Halorarum salinum: one gene and its partners. Each later gene encodes a partner of the first gene's protein in a complex. Links are inferred from orthologs where the notes say so. Each region holds a gene or a part of one and is shown on either strand. Other genes may lie near its edges. The genes, in order: HUG12_RS19030, HUG12_RS12465, HUG12_RS13815, HUG12_RS14535 and HUG12_RS12470.

Region 1 (3,115 bases):
CCTCACCCGTGTAGCAGGTCAGGCCGTCGATGCCCTGGATCTCCCCCGAGGTCGTGTCCGAGAGCGCACCGACCTTGGTGAGCGGCTTCCCACGCGCCATCAGGTCGGCCAGACCGATCTTCGTGAACTGGCCGAGGACCCGCGAGGGCGACGCCCGTTCGATCGCCGACGCCGGGCGGTACTCCTCGACCGGACTGACCCGGACGACGTCCGCGGTGGGGTACCCCCGGTCGACCGTCCCGACCCGGCGTTCCTCCCCGTCGTGGCGGACCGAGAGCGGGTCGCCCCGGTGTTCGGTCTCCTTGGTCCCGGACGCGCCGAACACGTGGTTCGACGTGGCGAAGTACCGCGATCCGTCCCCGTCGTAGAGGGCCGGCGTCAGCGTCCCGAACGAGTCCTCGCTGAGACAGACGACGCCGCCGGGGACGTCGCCGTCGTCCAGTTCCGACACCTGATACGCGTCCGAGAGGTCCGTTTCACCCCCGGGTTTCGGGGGGATGGGGTCGACGACGTTCAGGTCGAGGCGGACGTCGCCGGTCAGGTCCTCGAGCGTCTCCAGGACGCTCTCGTCGGTCGAGTCGACCGAGATCGTCGCCGCCGAATCCGCGAACGTCCCGGGGACGACGAACGACCCGACGAGCGGCGCGAGGCCCGCCGCGAGCACCCTCTCCTGTACCTCGAACGCGAGCTGGAGGCTCTCGTACCACTCGATCGGCACCTCCTTGGTCCGCGGTTCGAGCGCGTCGGCGTCCGGCTCCGGCCTGGCCAGCGCGTACGTGATGGTCTCGGTCTCCCCGGACGAGACGTACTCGGCGCCGAACCCCAAGACGAGGGCCGCGCTCGTCCCGAGGGCCGTCCCCGCCCTGAGCAGTTCTCGTCGCCGCGCGTGGGTCACTTCGTCGTCGGTACCTTCTGAGTCGCCGGCGTCAGGGCGCTCTTCGGTCGTCACTCGGTTAATCATTGGACGCCGGGGTTAATTTGCTTATCCCGACGTTCGCAGGGCGAGCGGCCGGGAATCGAACCTGTTCGAGCGGAAACCGGTTCGGGGGCCGACGGGTCGTCCGGCGCCGGCCCGGGCGAACCCCGGCACTGGTCGTTCGCGTCGCCGACCGATCGACTCGTCGCTCGCCGGTCGATCGTAACAGAAAGCGCCCGGAGCGGGATTTGAACCCGCGTCACGACCGTGACAGGGTCGTATGATGGGCCACTACACCATCCGGGCTTGCTGCAATCCTGAGTATCGGAGGTACGTAATTAAGGCTTGTTATCCATCGTCGCCGTGTCCCCCGATACCGTGCGTCGCAACCTTCAAGGACGACGCCCCCGTTGGCCGATCCGTGTACCTGCGGTCCGACTAGCGTTGCGTCCCGAGCGAACTTGACAAGCGTTAAATGTCTGAGCCGTATATACCGCCGTAGTATCTCGTGACAACTTCTCCCCAGCGGCACAGGCCGACGCCCAACGCGAGCACCACCGAGACATGGTAAACGTAAGTGAACACGACCTGGTTCCGGACCACAGCGTCCTCGACGACCCCGAGCGCGTCGAGGAGGTCCTCGAGGAGTACAACGTCAAGAAAACCGACCTGCCCAAGATCACGCGGACGGACCCGGCGCTGCCCGACGAGGCCGAGATCGGGGACGTCGTCCGCATCGAACGGGACTCCCGCACCACCGATCACGCCGTCATTTACCGGCTGGTGGTAGAGTGAACCGAGCGACCAGACGGGAGGTCTCCCGGGAGTACTTCTCCCAGGAGCGGCTGGCGGCCCACCACTTCCGGTCGTTCAACAACTTCCTCTCGCGTGGCATGCAGCGCGTCGTCGACGAGAAGGAGACCATCGACACGGACATCGGCGACAAGGAGGGCCAGGAGCCGGTGTTCGTCGAACTCGGCGACGTGCGCATCACGACTCCGCGCGTCCGCGAGGCCGACGGCTCCGAGGAGCTGCTCTACCCGCAGGAGGCGCGGCTCCGCAACATCACCTACTCCGCGCCGGTGTTCATGGAGATGAAGATCATCCGCGGGGGCGAGGAGGAGCCCGAGACGGTCGTCGACCAGACCGAGACGAAGGTCGGCCGGATGCCGATCATGGTCGGCTCCGAGCGGTGTAACATCTCGGGCTTCTCCGACGAGGAGCTCGTCGAGATCGGCGAGGACCCCGTCGACCCCGGCGGCTACTTCATCGTCAACGGCTCCGAGCGCGTGCTGATGACCTCGGAGGACCTCGCGCCCAACAAGATCCTCGCCGAGTACGACTCGAAGTACGGCGACGAGATCCAGGTGGCGAAGACGTTCTCCCAGCGTCGCGGCTACCGCGCGCTCGTGCTGTGCGAGCGCAACCGGGAGGGGATCCTCGAGGTGTCGTTCCCCTCCGTGTCGGGGTCGGTGAACTTCGTCACGCTCGTCCGGGCGCTCGGGCTCGAGTCCGACGAGGAGATCGTCCACCGCGTCTCCGACGACCCGGAGATCGTGAAGTACATGCTGGAGAACCTGGAGGAGGCCGAGGTCCAGACCGAGGAGGGGGCGATCGAGACCCTCGGCGAGCGCGTCGCCTCGGGCCAGGGGAAGAACTACCAGCTCAAGCGGGCGAACTACGTCATCGACCGCTACCTCCTCCCGCACCTCCACGAGGAGGGCATCGAGGACGAGGAGACCCGCAGCAACAAGGCGTTCTACCTCTGTCGCATGGCCGAGGCCTGCTTCGAACTCGCGCTCGGCCGCCGCGAGTCCGACGACAAGGACCACTACGCCAACAAGCGCCTCAAGGTCTCGGGCGACCTGATGACGGACCTGTTCCGGACGGCGCTCAACAAGCTGTCGCGGGACGTGAAGTACCAGCTCGAGCGCGCGAACATGCGGAACCGGCAGCTCACCGTCAACACGGTGGTCCGCTCCGACGTGCTCACCGAACGGCTCGAACACCCGATCGCCACGGGGAACTGGGTCGGCGGCCGCTCGGGCGTCTCCCAGCTCGTCGACCGGACGGACTACATGGGCGTGTTGTCGCACCTGCGAAGGCTCCGCTCGCCGCTCAGCCGGTCCCAGCCCCACTTCGAGGCGCGCGACCTGCACGCGACCCAGTGGGGTCGCATCTGCCCGTCGGAGACCCCCG
Region 2 (3,087 bases), 1.2 Mb from region 1 along the record:
TCGCCGCGCCGTCGACGGGTGGGACCGAAAGCCGTTTAACCGGGGATGCGGTACGACGGAGTGCCAGCAGGGATAGCCAAGTCAGGCCAACGGCGCAGCGTTCAGGGCGCTGTCCTGTAGAGGTCCGCAGGTTCAAATCCTGCTCCCTGCACTGTCACTCCGATTCTCTCGCGGCTCCGACGTGGGACCGTCGCTCCGGGACGGAGTCGACCCCCCGCGGAGCCACCACACTCCACTACGGAGGTTCACTATGAGTAGTAGCAAGACCAATCCGAGACTTCAGAACCTCATCGCCGAACTGAAGTCGGTCGCGCGCTCGTCCGACGCAGCCGTCTGGCAGGACGTCGCCGACCGGCTCGAAAAGCCGCGGCGCACGCACGCGGAGGTCAACCTCGGCCGCATCGAGCGGTACGCGAACGAGGACGAGACCGTCGTCGTGCCGGGCAAGGTGCTCGGCTCGGGCGTGCTCCGCAAGGACGTCACCGTCGCCGCCGTCGACTTCTCCGGCACCGCCGAGACGAAGATCGACCAGGCCGGCCGGGCGATGACGCTAGAGGAAGCGCTGTCGAACAACCCCAGCGGATCCGACGTACGGGTGATCCGATAATGAGCCTCGCCGAGTTCGACGCCGACGTCGTCGTCGACGCGCGGGACTGCATCATGGGTCGGGTCGCCTCCGAGGTCGCCCAGCGCGCGCTCGCCGGCGAGCGCGTCGCCGTGGTGAACGCCGAGCGGGCGGTCATCACCGGCAACACGGAGGCCACGATGGAGACGTACCGCAAGCGCGCGGAGATCGGCTCCGATCGCGGCCCGAACTACCCGAAGCGGCCGGACCGCATCTTCAAGCGGTCCATCCGCGGGATGGTCCCGTACAAGAAGCCGCGCGGCCGCGAGGCGTTCGAGAACGTCCGCGTGTACGTGGGCAACCCCTTCGAGAAGGGGGCGGCGACCGTGTCGCCCCGCGGCGACGGCGAGGCCGTCGAGGCCGAGATCCTGGAGGGGACCTCGCTGGACCGCCTGTCGAACATCAAGTTCACGACCCTCGGTGAGATCTCCGAGGCACTTGGAGCCAAGGTCACATGGTAACGAACACGTCAGGGAAGAAGAAGACGGCCGTCGCCCGCGCCACGGTGCGCGAGGGCGAGGGTCGCGTCCGCATCGACTCCGAGCCAGTCGAGCTCGCCGAGCCGGAGCAGTCCCGCCTCAAGATGCTGGAGCCGTTCCGCATCGCGGGCGAGGACCTCCGATCGCGAGTCGACATCGACGTAACCGTCAACGGCGGCGGCTACGCCGGGCAGGCCGACGCCGCCCGCACCGCCATCGCGCGGGGGCTCGTCGAGTTCCTCAACGACGCCGAACTCCGCGACGCGTTCATGGAGTTCGACCGCTCGCTGCTCGTGAACGACTCGCGACAGTCCGAGCCGAAGAAGTGGGGCGGGCCCGGCGCGCGTGCCCGCTACCAGAAGTCGTACCGCTGAGGTGGTCCAGCCATGATGATTCCAGTCCGGTGTTTCACGTGCGGCACGGTCATCGGTGAACACTGGGAGGAGTTCAAGGCCCGCGCCCGCGAGGGCGAGGAGGACCCCGGCGAGGTGCTCGACGACCTCGGGGTCGACCGGCACTGCTGCCGCCGGATGATGATCTCGCACACCGACCTGGTGGACGTCGTCTCCCCCTACCAATGAGCGGGAACAGCCCGATCACCCGGTACAACCGGTACGAGAAGGCCCGCATCCTCGGGGCGCGCGCCCTGCAGCTCGCGTACGGCGCGCCGGTGCTCATCGAGAGCGACCAGTCCGAGCCGATCCTCATTGCGGCCGAGGAGTACGACGCGGGGGTCCTGCCGTTCACGGTCAGGCGGGAGGGGAAATGACGCTGATCGCCTCGGTGTCGCTCCGGCGCGTGCTCGACTCGCGGGGGAACCCGACCGTCGAGGCCGACGTGCTCACCGAGTCGGGCGGCTTCGGCCGCGCGGCGGCGCCGTCCGGGGCGAGCACCGGCGAGTACGAGGCGATCGAACTCCCGCCCGGGGAGGCGATCGCCGCGGCCCGCCAGCACGCGGTCCCCCGGCTCGTGGACTCGGTCCACGCCGGCAACCAGCGCGACGTGGACGCCGCCCTGCACGGCGCCGACGGCACCGACGACTTCTCCGAGATCGGCGCCAACAGCGCCGTCGCCGTCTCGATGGCGGCCGCGAAGGCGGGCGCCGACGTGCTCGGCGCCCCGCTGTTCCAGCACCTCGGGGGGACGTTCCGCGACGCCGACCGCTCGTTCCCGGTCCCGCTCGGCAACGTCGTCGGCGGCGGCGAGCACGCCAAGGAGGCGACCCACATCCAGGAGTTCCTCGCCGCGCCGGTCGGCGCGCCGTCGGTCTCCGAGGCCGCCTTCGCGAACGCCGCCGTCCACGAGGCCGTGGGCGACCTGCTCGACGAGCGGGGCGTCCCGGCCGGCAAGGGCGACGAGGGCGCCTGGGCGCCCGGGATCGACGACGCCGAGGCGTTCGAACTCGTCGAGGAGGCGACCGACCGCGTCGCCGACGAGGTGGGCTTCGAGGTCCGCTTCGGGCTCGACGTGGCCGCCTCGGAGCTGTGGGACGCCGACGCCGGCGTCTACCGCTACGGCGACCGCGAGCGGACGCCCGACGAGCAGATCGACTACGTCGCCGACCTCGTCGACGAGTACGACCTCGCCTACGTCGAGGACCCGCTGGAGGAGGACGACTTCGACGGCTTCGCGGAGCTGACCGAACGGGTGGGCGACCGCACGCTGATCTGTGGCGACGACCTGTTCGTCACCAACGTCGAGCGGCTGGAGCGCGGCATCGACGTCGGCGCGGGCAACAGCATCCTGATCAAGCCGAACCAGATCGGGACGCTGTCGGACGCGTTCGACGCCGTCGAACTGGCCCAGCGGAACGGGCTGGACGCCGTCGTCTCCCACCGCTCGGGCGAGACCGAGGATACGACCATCGCACACCTCGCCGTCGCCACGGACGTCCCGTTCATCAAGACGGGGGCCGTGGGCGGCGAGCGAACCGCCAAGCTGAACGAACTCATCCGCATCGCGGAGGAGGCAGTATGAGCGAAA
Region 3 (2,981 bases), 980 kb from region 1 along the record:
GAGTTCCGTGAGGGCGGCGTCGAGGGGGTGGAGGCCATCCGGGAGGCGGGCGCCGACATCCCCGTCGAGAGCGTCGTCCTCGGGCGGGGGTCCGTGGCCGCGATGGAGCACCCGGACGCGGACGGGTTCGGCGCCAGCGGCGCGCGCGACGGCGACTTCGACGCCGAGCGGAACGCGACCCGGCGTGAGGGGAAGCTGTTCGGCATCCACGCGGGCGAGCGCGACGCCGACGACGTGAACGCCGCGATGGACCTCGACCCCGACCACCTCGTCCACATGGTCCACCCCGAACCAGTCCACCTCGACAGGCTGGCGGACGCGGGGACGCCGGTCGTCGTCTGCCCGCGCTCGAACCTCGTCACCGGCGTCGGCGTCCCGCCGTTGCGGGAACTGCTCGACCGGACGACGGTCGCGCTCGGCACGGACAACGTGATGTTGAACTCCCCGTCCATGTTCCGCGAGATGGAGTTCGCCGCGAAACTCACCGACGCGACCGCCACCGAGGTGCTCCGGATGGCCACGGTCGACGGGGCGGAACTGGCGGGCCTCGACTGCGGACTCGTGGAGGAGGGACGACCCGCCGAACTCCTGGTGCTCGACGGGGACAGCGACAACCTCGCTGGCGCTCGCGACCCCGTGCGTGCGGTCGTTCGGCGGGCGGACGGAGCCGACGTGAAACGGGTCGTCCGGTGAGGCCGGGCGGGCCGTGACCCGCCGTCGAAGCCGGCCGGCCGTGTTCGGCCGCCGCACGCGGGAACCGAGAACGCACCATTTATAAGTGAACCCGAAGAAAGACCTCGTACGATTATGCCGAGTTCGAACGGACCGCTCCACGGAACACGAGGTAAGCTGTCGAACGACCCCCGGGAGCGGGGCACCTCCCCGCCCCAGCGCGCCATCGCGGAGTTCGAGGAGGGCCAGACGGTCCACCTGACGCTCGACCCCTCCGTCCCCGACGGCCGGTTCCACCCCCGGTTCAACGGCCGGACGGGGACCGTCGTCGGCGAACAGGGGACCGCCTACAAGGTGGAGATAACCGACGGAAGCGTGACCAAGACGCTCATCGCCAAGCCGGCCCACCTCCGCGCCCAGCAGTCCGAGGAATGACGATCTTCAAGGAGAAGCTCGACGAGGAGTACCTCACCGTCTCCCAGGCGAAGGAACTGCTCGCCGACGTCGAGACCGAGCGCGCGGCCGACGAGGACCGCGAGCTCCGCTACGAGCTGGCGCGGGCCATCGAGCACGTGAACCGGTTCGCCGTCCTCGACGCCGAGGAGTCGCTCGAACTCGTCGAGGAGCTCCGGGAACTGGAGAAGGTGGACGAGGCGACCGCCTACAAGATCGCCGATCTGCTGCCGCGCGACCGGACGGAGCTGCGGGCCGTGTACGCCCAGGAGCGGTACGCGCTCTCGGGCGACGAACTCGACGAGATCCTCAACGTCGTCGCGAAGTACGCCTGAACGCGGGCCGCCGCGGCGACCACCTTTTATGCACCTGCCGGCTCTATTCAGGTGTATGACCGACGAGCCGTCGACGGAGAACCCCCCGACAGACGCGGACGCCGCCACGGCCGACGAGACGGCCGGATCGAGGGGCGAGACACGCGAGGCGGTGATACTCGACTTCCTGCCGAACGGCGATCCGGCGGACAACAGGGCGCCCCACCAGAAGCCGGCACTGGCGTACGCGCTCGACACGGACGACTTCCGGCTCTTCCGGCTGCAGATCGTCGACGGCGCCGACGTCTCCATCGGCGACGGGCTCGTCGTCGACCCCGAACCCGACCCGGCCGTCGTGGACCGGATGACCGAGATCGGCTACGACGACCTGACGCGGAACGCGCAGGGCGAACTGGAGTACGCCGTCGAGGAGCTGGTCGAGCGCGAGGAGCGGCGGTTCGTGGACTTCTTCAACGACGCCGGACCCATCTCGCTCCGGCTCCACCAGCTGAACCTCCTCCCGGGCATCGGGAAGAAGCTCAGGAACAACATCCTCGACGAGCGGAAACGGGGGCCGTTCGAGTCGTTCGACGATGTGACCGATCGCGTCTCGGGGCTCCACCACCCGCAGGACGTGCTCGTCGAACGGATCATGGAGGAACTGCGCGACGAGGACCTCAAGTACCGGACGTTCGTCGGCCGGAACGGCGGCGACGGGGGATGACGCGCCCCCGATAGACGGATTTACGGCCGACGACTTCGAAGCGGGGACGATGACCGAGTTCGAGTCCGAGTCCGCCTCCCGGGACCCGGACCGTCTCCGCCGGCGCGCGGGGGTCAGGGGCGACCCGGACAGGGACCAGCACTTCCTCGTCGACGACCGAGTCCTGGACAGGCTCCCCGGCTACCTCCCCGCCGACGCCGACCGCTCGCACGTCCTGGAGATCGGCGGGGGGACCGGCGCGCTGACCGACCGCCTGCTCGACGTGAGCGAGCGCGTGACCGTCGTCGAGCGCGACCCCGAACTCGCGGCGTTCCTGCGGGAGGAGTTCGCCGACGCGGTCGAGGCCGGTCGGCTGGCGGTGATCGAGGGGGACGCGCTCGCCGTGGAGCTTCCGCCGTTCACCGCCTGCGTGTCGAACCTGCCGTACGGCGTCTCCTCGGAGATCGCCTTCCGGCTGCTGCCCGAGGGGCGTCCGCTCGTCCTGATGGTCCAGTTCGAGTTCGGGGAGCGGATGGTGGCCGAGCCCGACACGCCCGAGTACGGTCGGCTCTCGGTGAGCGCGGGCCACTACGCGGACGTGGAACTCGTCGAGACGGTTCCGCGGGAGGCGTTCGACCCCCAGCCGCGCGTCGAGAGCGCGGTCGTCAGGTGCACCCCGCGGGAGCCGACCTACGAGGTCGAGGACGAGGCGTTCTTCCTCCGGTTCGTGAAGGCGCTCTTCACCCAGCGGCGCAAGACCGTCCGGAACGCGATCCGGAACACGGCCCACATCTCGGGGCTCGCCGACCCGGACGCGGTCGTCGAGGCCGTCGACGAGG
Region 4 (2,913 bases), 870 kb from region 1 along the record:
GTGAAACGGAACCACGGGACTGCGTCCCGGAACGGAGTCCGTACCCGACATGCCACTGACCAAACGAGTCATCCCCTGCATCGACGTCGACCTCGACGGGGACGGGAACGCCGCCGTCTACACGGGGGTCAACTTCGAGAACCTCCGCTACACCGGCGACCCCGTCGAACTGGCGAGCAAGTACAACGAGGCCGGGGCCGACGAGTTCGTCTTTCTGGACATCACCGCCTCCGCGGAGGGGCGCGAGACGATGTTGGACACCGTCTCTGCGGTCGCCGACGAGGTGTTCATCCCGCTCACCGTCGGCGGCGGGATCAGGACCCGCGAGGACGTCAGGGAGACACTCCGGGCCGGCGCGGACAAGGTCTCGATCAACTCCGGCGCGATCGCGAACCCGGAGCTGATCACGAAGGGCGCCGAGTCGTTCGGGAGCCAGTGCATCGTCATCTCGGTCGACTCGAAGCGCCGCTTCGACGAGCGGGGCGAACACTACGTCGAGGTCGACGGCGAGTCGTGCTGGTTCGAGTGCACCGTCAAGGGCGGCCGCGAGGGAACCGGCCTCGACGCGGTCGAGTGGGCCGTCGAGGCGGAGGAGCGCGGCGCGGGCGAGCTGTTCGTCAACTCCATCGACGCCGACGGCACCGAGGAGGGCTACGACGTTCCCCTCACGAAGGCGGTCTGTGACGCCGTCTCGACGCCGGTGATCGCCTCCTCCGGGTGTGGCGGGCCCGAGGACATGTACGAGGTGTTCACGGACGCCGGCGCCGACGCGGCCCTGGCGGCCTCCATCTTCCACTTCGACGAGTACGCCATCGACGAGACGAAGGCGTACCTCCACGAGCACGGACTCCCCATTCGGCTGTAGGGTCGCCATCCGCCCGCCGGAGTCGCCCGGAGCCACCGCTCGACAGTCGTGTATCGCCGGGACACTCACGACCCACCTTCATGCCGCAGCCGTGCGTAGACGGACGCGTGAGCGACGACGCCGACTACGTCGAGGCGGTCCGCGAGCACCGACGACGGAAGGACGAGTTCCTCGCGGAACACCCGCAGTCGCCGATCCCGAGCGATCGGCGGGCGGGGTTCGAGGGGCTCCCGTACTTCGACCCGGATCCGGCCTACCGCGTCGAGGCTCCCCTGCACGAGCACGACGACCCCGGGGAGATCACCGTCGAGACGACCCAGAACGGGGAGCGACGCTACCGGAACGTCGGCGAGTTCCGGTTCGAACTGGACGGCGGGGCGGTGACGCTCCAGGCGTACCGATCGCCCGGCGACGAACGCCGGTTGTGGGTCCCGTTCCGCGACGCGACGAGCGGCGAGGGGACGTACCCGGCCGGGCGGTACCTCGACCTCGAGGACCCCGCCGACCGGACGGCCGACGGCGACTGGGTGCTCGACTTCAACGGGGCGTACAGCCCCTACTGCGCGTACTCGGAGGCGTACGAGTGCCCGCTCGTTCCGACGGAGAACTGGCTCGACGTGGCAGTGGAGGCCGGTGAGAAGTACGAAGCCGGGACGTAGAGACGCGAGACCCGCCGTTCCTCAGGCCGCCGACGCGAACGCGTCCTCGATCTCGCCGTACAGCGTCCCCATCCGGTCGCTGACGGAGTTCGCGGCCTCCTCCAGCGCGTCGAGCGGGTCGACGCCGTCCTCGGTCTTGATCGAGAGGATCGGCTCGGTCTGCCCGCCCGACTGCTCGGGGTTCATGTCGTAGGTCGCCGCCCCGACGTCGTCGGACTCGAGCAGCGCGCCCTTGAGGACGTTCATGAACGTGTGGTCCTCGTCCGCGACCTCGATGCGGAGTTCCTCGTCCGTCTTGTCCAGCACGCGGAGTTCCATGGCCACTGGTTGGCCGAGGGCGCGTTTTAGTGTTGTGTTCCCGACGCCTCGAACTCGACGACGCGCTCGATGCCCACGTCCGGGAACAGCGCGTCCACGTCCGGGTCCGACTCGACGAGTCGGTACTCGCGCCCGTCGCGCTCGACGACCCCGGCCCCCGCGAGGTGGTCCAGGTGGGCGTACGCCTCTCCCGGACCGTGCAGGATGTGGACGCCCGAGAGCGATCCGAACAGGTCCGCGCTCACCTTCCAGGGCGTGCTCGCCCCCCGGCGTTCGAGGACGCCGACGACGTTCCGCGTCCGGTCGCGGTGGTGTCGGAGGATGGTCGCCGCGCGACCCGCCGGGTCGTCGATGCGGTCGCGGTGGCCCGGCCAGACGACGTCCCAGTCCCGCTCGATCACCTCGACGAGGCTGTCGACGTACAGGCCGAGCGCGCCGTCGACGCGGACGTCGGCCCCGCCGACGTTCGGCGTGTACTTCGGGAGGATGACGTCGCCCACGAACGCCTCGCCGGCGTCCCCGTCGGCGAACGCCGTGAGGCCGGCGGCGTGGCCGGGGAGATGGACCGCCTCGAGCGTCCGCCCGTTCACGGCGAACGCGTCGGCGTCGGAGAACGGGGTGACGTCCACGGGTTCGCCCAGGACGTCGGACTGGCCGTCCAGAGTGGCTGCCAGTTCCTCCCGCGGGCCGTCCGGGATGGCCCACGCCTCGAACGCCTCCCGCTGCTGCTCGCGGTTCGCCGCCAGGACGTCCTCCCCGCCCGAGACGAGCGGGGCGTCGGCCTCGTGGACGTGGACGGTCGCGCCGGACGCCGCCTGGATCTCGCCCGCGAGTCCCGCGTGGTCGTGGTGCCAGTGCGTGAGAAACAGCCTGTCGACGTCCGCGAGCGCGACGCCGTGCTCGGAGAGGCCGTCCTCGAGGTCGGCGCGCACCTCGGGGAGGGCGACGCCCGAATCCACGAGGACCGTCTCCTCGCCGTCGAGGAGGTAGACGTCGTTCATCCCCTCGAAGACGGTGTTGTGTAGCCGGATTCGCTCCATGTGGTCGGATGGATCACCCTGCCGCAAGAGG
Region 5 (3,152 bases), 1.2 Mb from region 1 along the record:
GTACTGCCGCGAGGAGGTGACGAGCACCTGCTCGGGGTCGTAGTTGGCGAGGAAGTCCGCCGCGGTCCGGATCCGGCCGTCCGTCTGGCTCACGTCGAGCACGTAGAGGCCGTCGTCGCGGACGCGGTGGATGAACCGCTCCATGTCCTTCGTCTTCTGCTGGGTGCCGATGTGGACGCCGGCAGAGAGGTAGTCCTCGACCGGGATGAGGAGGTCGGCCTCCTCGTCGGGCATGACGTCCTCGTCGAAGGGGGACGCGGCCTCCTCGGCCTCGTCCTCGGCCCCCGCGGCTCCCTCGGAGTCGGCGGACTCGGCCGCCTCGTCCGGCTGTGCGTCAGTCTGGGGCGCCTCCTCGGCCGCGGGCTCGGTCTCCTCGACCTCCTCCTCGGCCGGCGCCTCGTCTGTGTCGTTTTCGCTTTCGCTCATACTGCCTCCTCCGCGATGCGGATGAGTTCGTTCAGCTTGGCGGTTCGCTCGCCGCCCACGGCCCCCGTCTTGATGAACGGGACGTCCGTGGCGACGGCGAGGTGTGCGATGGTCGTATCCTCGGTCTCGCCCGAGCGGTGGGAGACGACGGCGTCCAGCCCGTTCCGCTGGGCCAGTTCGACGGCGTCGAACGCGTCCGACAGCGTCCCGATCTGGTTCGGCTTGATCAGGATGCTGTTGCCCGCGCCGACGTCGATGCCGCGCTCCAGCCGCTCGACGTTGGTGACGAACAGGTCGTCGCCACAGATCAGCGTGCGGTCGCCCACCCGTTCGGTCAGCTCCGCGAAGCCGTCGAAGTCGTCCTCCTCCAGCGGGTCCTCGACGTAGGCGAGGTCGTACTCGTCGACGAGGTCGGCGACGTAGTCGATCTGCTCGTCGGGCGTCCGCTCGCGGTCGCCGTAGCGGTAGACGCCGGCGTCGGCGTCCCACAGCTCCGAGGCGGCCACGTCGAGCCCGAAGCGGACCTCGAAGCCCACCTCGTCGGCGACGCGGTCGGTCGCCTCCTCGACGAGTTCGAACGCCTCGGCGTCGTCGATCCCGGGCGCCCAGGCGCCCTCGTCGCCCTTGCCGGCCGGGACGCCCCGCTCGTCGAGCAGGTCGCCCACGGCCTCGTGGACGGCGGCGTTCGCGAAGGCGGCCTCGGAGACCGACGGCGCGCCGACCGGCGCGGCGAGGAACTCCTGGATGTGGGTCGCCTCCTTGGCGTGCTCGCCGCCGCCGACGACGTTGCCGAGCGGGACCGGGAACGAGCGGTCGGCGTCGCGGAACGTCCCCCCGAGGTGCTGGAACAGCGGGGCGCCGAGCACGTCGGCGCCCGCCTTCGCGGCCGCCATCGAGACGGCGACGGCGCTGTTGGCGCCGATCTCGGAGAAGTCGTCGGTGCCGTCGGCGCCGTGCAGGGCGGCGTCCACGTCGCGCTGGTTGCCGGCGTGGACCGAGTCCACGAGCCGGGGGACCGCGTGCTGGCGGGCCGCGGCGATCGCCTCCCCGGGCGGGAGTTCGATCGCCTCGTACTCGCCGGTGCTCGCCCCGGACGGCGCCGCCGCGCGGCCGAAGCCGCCCGACTCGGTGAGCACGTCGGCCTCGACGGTCGGGTTCCCCCGCGAGTCGAGCACGCGCCGGAGCGACACCGAGGCGATCAGCGTCATTTCCCCTCCCGCCTGACCGTGAACGGCAGGACCCCCGCGTCGTACTCCTCGGCCGCAATGAGGATCGGCTCGGACTGGTCGCTCTCGATGAGCACCGGCGCGCCGTACGCGAGCTGCAGGGCGCGCGCCCCGAGGATGCGGGCCTTCTCGTACCGGTTGTACCGGGTGATCGGGCTGTTCCCGCTCATTGGTAGGGGGAGACGACGTCCACCAGGTCGGTGTGCGAGATCATCATCCGGCGGCAGCAGTGCCGGTCGACCCCGAGGTCGTCGAGCACCTCGCCGGGGTCCTCCTCGCCCTCGCGGGCGCGGGCCTTGAACTCCTCCCAGTGTTCACCGATGACCGTGCCGCACGTGAAACACCGGACTGGAATCATCATGGCTGGACCACCTCAGCGGTACGACTTCTGGTAGCGGGCACGCGCGCCGGGCCCGCCCCACTTCTTCGGCTCGGACTGTCGCGAGTCGTTCACGAGCAGCGAGCGGTCGAACTCCATGAACGCGTCGCGGAGTTCGGCGTCGTTGAGGAACTCGACGAGCCCCCGCGCGATGGCGGTGCGGGCGGCGTCGGCCTGCCCGGCGTAGCCGCCGCCGTTGACGGTTACGTCGATGTCGACTCGCGATCGGAGGTCCTCGCCCGCGATGCGGAACGGCTCCAGCATCTTGAGGCGGGACTGCTCCGGCTCGGCGAGCTCGACTGGCTCGGAGTCGATGCGGACGCGACCCTCGCCCTCGCGCACCGTGGCGCGGGCGACGGCCGTCTTCTTCTTCCCTGACGTGTTCGTTACCATGTGACCTTGGCTCCAAGTGCCTCGGAGATCTCACCGAGGGTCGTGAACTTGATGTTCGACAGGCGGTCCAGCGAGGTCCCCTCCAGGATCTCGGCCTCGACGGCCTCGCCGTCGCCGCGGGGCGACACGGTCGCCGCCCCCTTCTCGAAGGGGTTGCCCACGTACACGCGGACGTTCTCGAACGCCTCGCGGCCGCGCGGCTTCTTGTACGGGACCATCCCGCGGATGGACCGCTTGAAGATGCGGTCCGGCCGCTTCGGGTAGTTCGGGCCGCGATCGGAGCCGATCTCCGCGCGCTTGCGGTACGTCTCCATCGTGGCCTCCGTGTTGCCGGTGATGACCGCCCGCTCGGCGTTCACCACGGCGACGCGCTCGCCGGCGAGCGCGCGCTGGGCGACCTCGGAGGCGACCCGACCCATGATGCAGTCCCGCGCGTCGACGACGACGTCGGCGTCGAACTCGGCGAGGCTCATTATCGGATCACCCGTACGTCGGATCCGCTGGGGTTGTTCGACAGCGCTTCCTCTAGCGTCATCGCCCGGCCGGCCTGGTCGATCTTCGTCTCGGCGGTGCCGGAGAAGTCGACGGCGGCGACGGTGACGTCCTTGCGGAGCACGCCCGAGCCGAGCACCTTGCCCGGCACGACGACGGTCTCGTCCTCGTTCGCGTACCGCTCGATGCGGCCGAGGTTGACCTCCGCGTGCGTGCGCCGCGGCTTTTCGAGCCGG

What was found.
Region 2: HUG12_RS19030 (region 1) and HUG12_RS12465 share a complex: the UniProt entries of both Methanocaldococcus jannaschii proteins name them as parts of the RNA polymerase complex. The link is inferred for Halorarum salinum from one-to-one orthologs.
Region 3: HUG12_RS19030 (region 1) and HUG12_RS13815 share a complex: the UniProt entries of both Methanocaldococcus jannaschii proteins name them as parts of the RNA polymerase complex. The link is inferred for Halorarum salinum from one-to-one orthologs.
Region 4: HUG12_RS19030 (region 1) and HUG12_RS14535 share a complex: the UniProt entries of both Methanocaldococcus jannaschii proteins name them as parts of the RNA polymerase complex. The link is inferred for Halorarum salinum from one-to-one orthologs.
Region 5: HUG12_RS19030 (region 1) and HUG12_RS12470 share a complex: the UniProt entries of both Methanocaldococcus jannaschii proteins name them as parts of the RNA polymerase complex. The link is inferred for Halorarum salinum from one-to-one orthologs.

What each region holds. Positions count from the first base shown.
Region 1 is NZ_CP058579.1:3,761,701-3,764,815, forward strand. What follows is about bases 207-3,095. They hold HUG12_RS19030 (DNA-directed RNA polymerase subunit H), read left to right. Parts: upstream 207-1,480; coding sequence 1,481-1,711; downstream 1,712-3,095. Other genes in these bases: HUG12_RS19020 (hypothetical protein), read right to left, coding at 207-949; HUG12_RS19035 (DNA-directed RNA polymerase subunit B''), read left to right, coding at 1,708-3,095. Also shown: more of HUG12_RS19020, read right to left, coding at 1-206; more of HUG12_RS19035, read left to right, coding at 3,096-3,115. UniProt on the Methanocaldococcus jannaschii protein: DNA-dependent RNA polymerase (RNAP) catalyzes the transcription of DNA into RNA using the four ribonucleoside triphosphates as substrates.
Region 2 is NZ_CP058579.1:2,521,542-2,524,628, forward strand. What follows is about bases 227-3,087. They hold HUG12_RS12465 (DNA-directed RNA polymerase subunit N), read left to right. Parts: upstream 227-1,490; coding sequence 1,491-1,685; downstream 1,686-3,087. Other genes in these bases: HUG12_RS12450 (50S ribosomal protein L18e), read left to right, coding at 251-607; HUG12_RS12455 (50S ribosomal protein L13), read left to right, coding at 607-1,086; HUG12_RS12460 (30S ribosomal protein S9), read left to right, coding at 1,080-1,478; HUG12_RS12470 (DNA-directed RNA polymerase subunit K), read left to right, coding at 1,682-1,873; eno (phosphopyruvate hydratase), read left to right, coding at 1,870-3,081. UniProt on the Methanocaldococcus jannaschii protein: DNA-dependent RNA polymerase (RNAP) catalyzes the transcription of DNA into RNA using the four ribonucleoside triphosphates as substrates.
Region 3 is NZ_CP058579.1:2,782,339-2,785,319, reverse strand. Bases 27-2,781 are described here. They hold HUG12_RS13815 (RNA polymerase Rpb4 family protein), read left to right. Parts: upstream 27-1,103; coding sequence 1,104-1,460; downstream 1,461-2,781. Other genes in these bases: HUG12_RS13805 (16S ribosomal RNA methyltransferase A), read left to right, coding at 2,213-2,781; HUG12_RS13810 (DUF655 domain-containing protein), read left to right, coding at 1,516-2,163; HUG12_RS13820 (50S ribosomal protein L21e), read left to right, coding at 808-1,107; HUG12_RS13825 (amidohydrolase family protein), read left to right, coding at 27-693. In the rest of the region: more of HUG12_RS13825, read left to right, coding at 1-26; more of HUG12_RS13805, read left to right, coding at 2,782-2,981. UniProt on the Methanocaldococcus jannaschii protein: DNA-dependent RNA polymerase (RNAP) catalyzes the transcription of DNA into RNA using the four ribonucleoside triphosphates as substrates. This subunit is less well bound than the others.
Region 4 is NZ_CP058579.1:2,894,554-2,897,466, reverse strand. What follows is about bases 195-2,881. They hold HUG12_RS14535 (DNA-directed RNA polymerase subunit L), read right to left. Parts: upstream 1,843-2,881; coding sequence 1,546-1,842; downstream 195-1,545. Other genes in these bases: HUG12_RS14530 (MBL fold metallo-hydrolase), read right to left, coding at 1,869-2,881; HUG12_RS14540 (DUF1684 domain-containing protein), read left to right, coding at 973-1,524; hisF (imidazole glycerol phosphate synthase subunit HisF), read left to right, coding at 195-865. In the rest of the region: more of hisF, read left to right, coding at 50-194; more of HUG12_RS14530, read right to left, coding at 2,882-2,882. UniProt on the Methanocaldococcus jannaschii protein: DNA-dependent RNA polymerase (RNAP) catalyzes the transcription of DNA into RNA using the four ribonucleoside triphosphates as substrates.
Region 5 is NZ_CP058579.1:2,521,893-2,525,044, reverse strand. Bases 227-3,152 are described here. They hold HUG12_RS12470 (DNA-directed RNA polymerase subunit K), read right to left. Parts: upstream 1,823-3,152; coding sequence 1,631-1,822; downstream 227-1,630. Other genes in these bases: HUG12_RS12450 (50S ribosomal protein L18e), read right to left, coding at 2,897-3,152; HUG12_RS12455 (50S ribosomal protein L13), read right to left, coding at 2,418-2,897; HUG12_RS12460 (30S ribosomal protein S9), read right to left, coding at 2,026-2,424; HUG12_RS12465 (DNA-directed RNA polymerase subunit N), read right to left, coding at 1,819-2,013; eno (phosphopyruvate hydratase), read right to left, coding at 423-1,634. Outside these bases: more of rpsB, read right to left, coding at 1-226. UniProt on the Methanocaldococcus jannaschii protein: DNA-dependent RNA polymerase (RNAP) catalyzes the transcription of DNA into RNA using the four ribonucleoside triphosphates as substrates.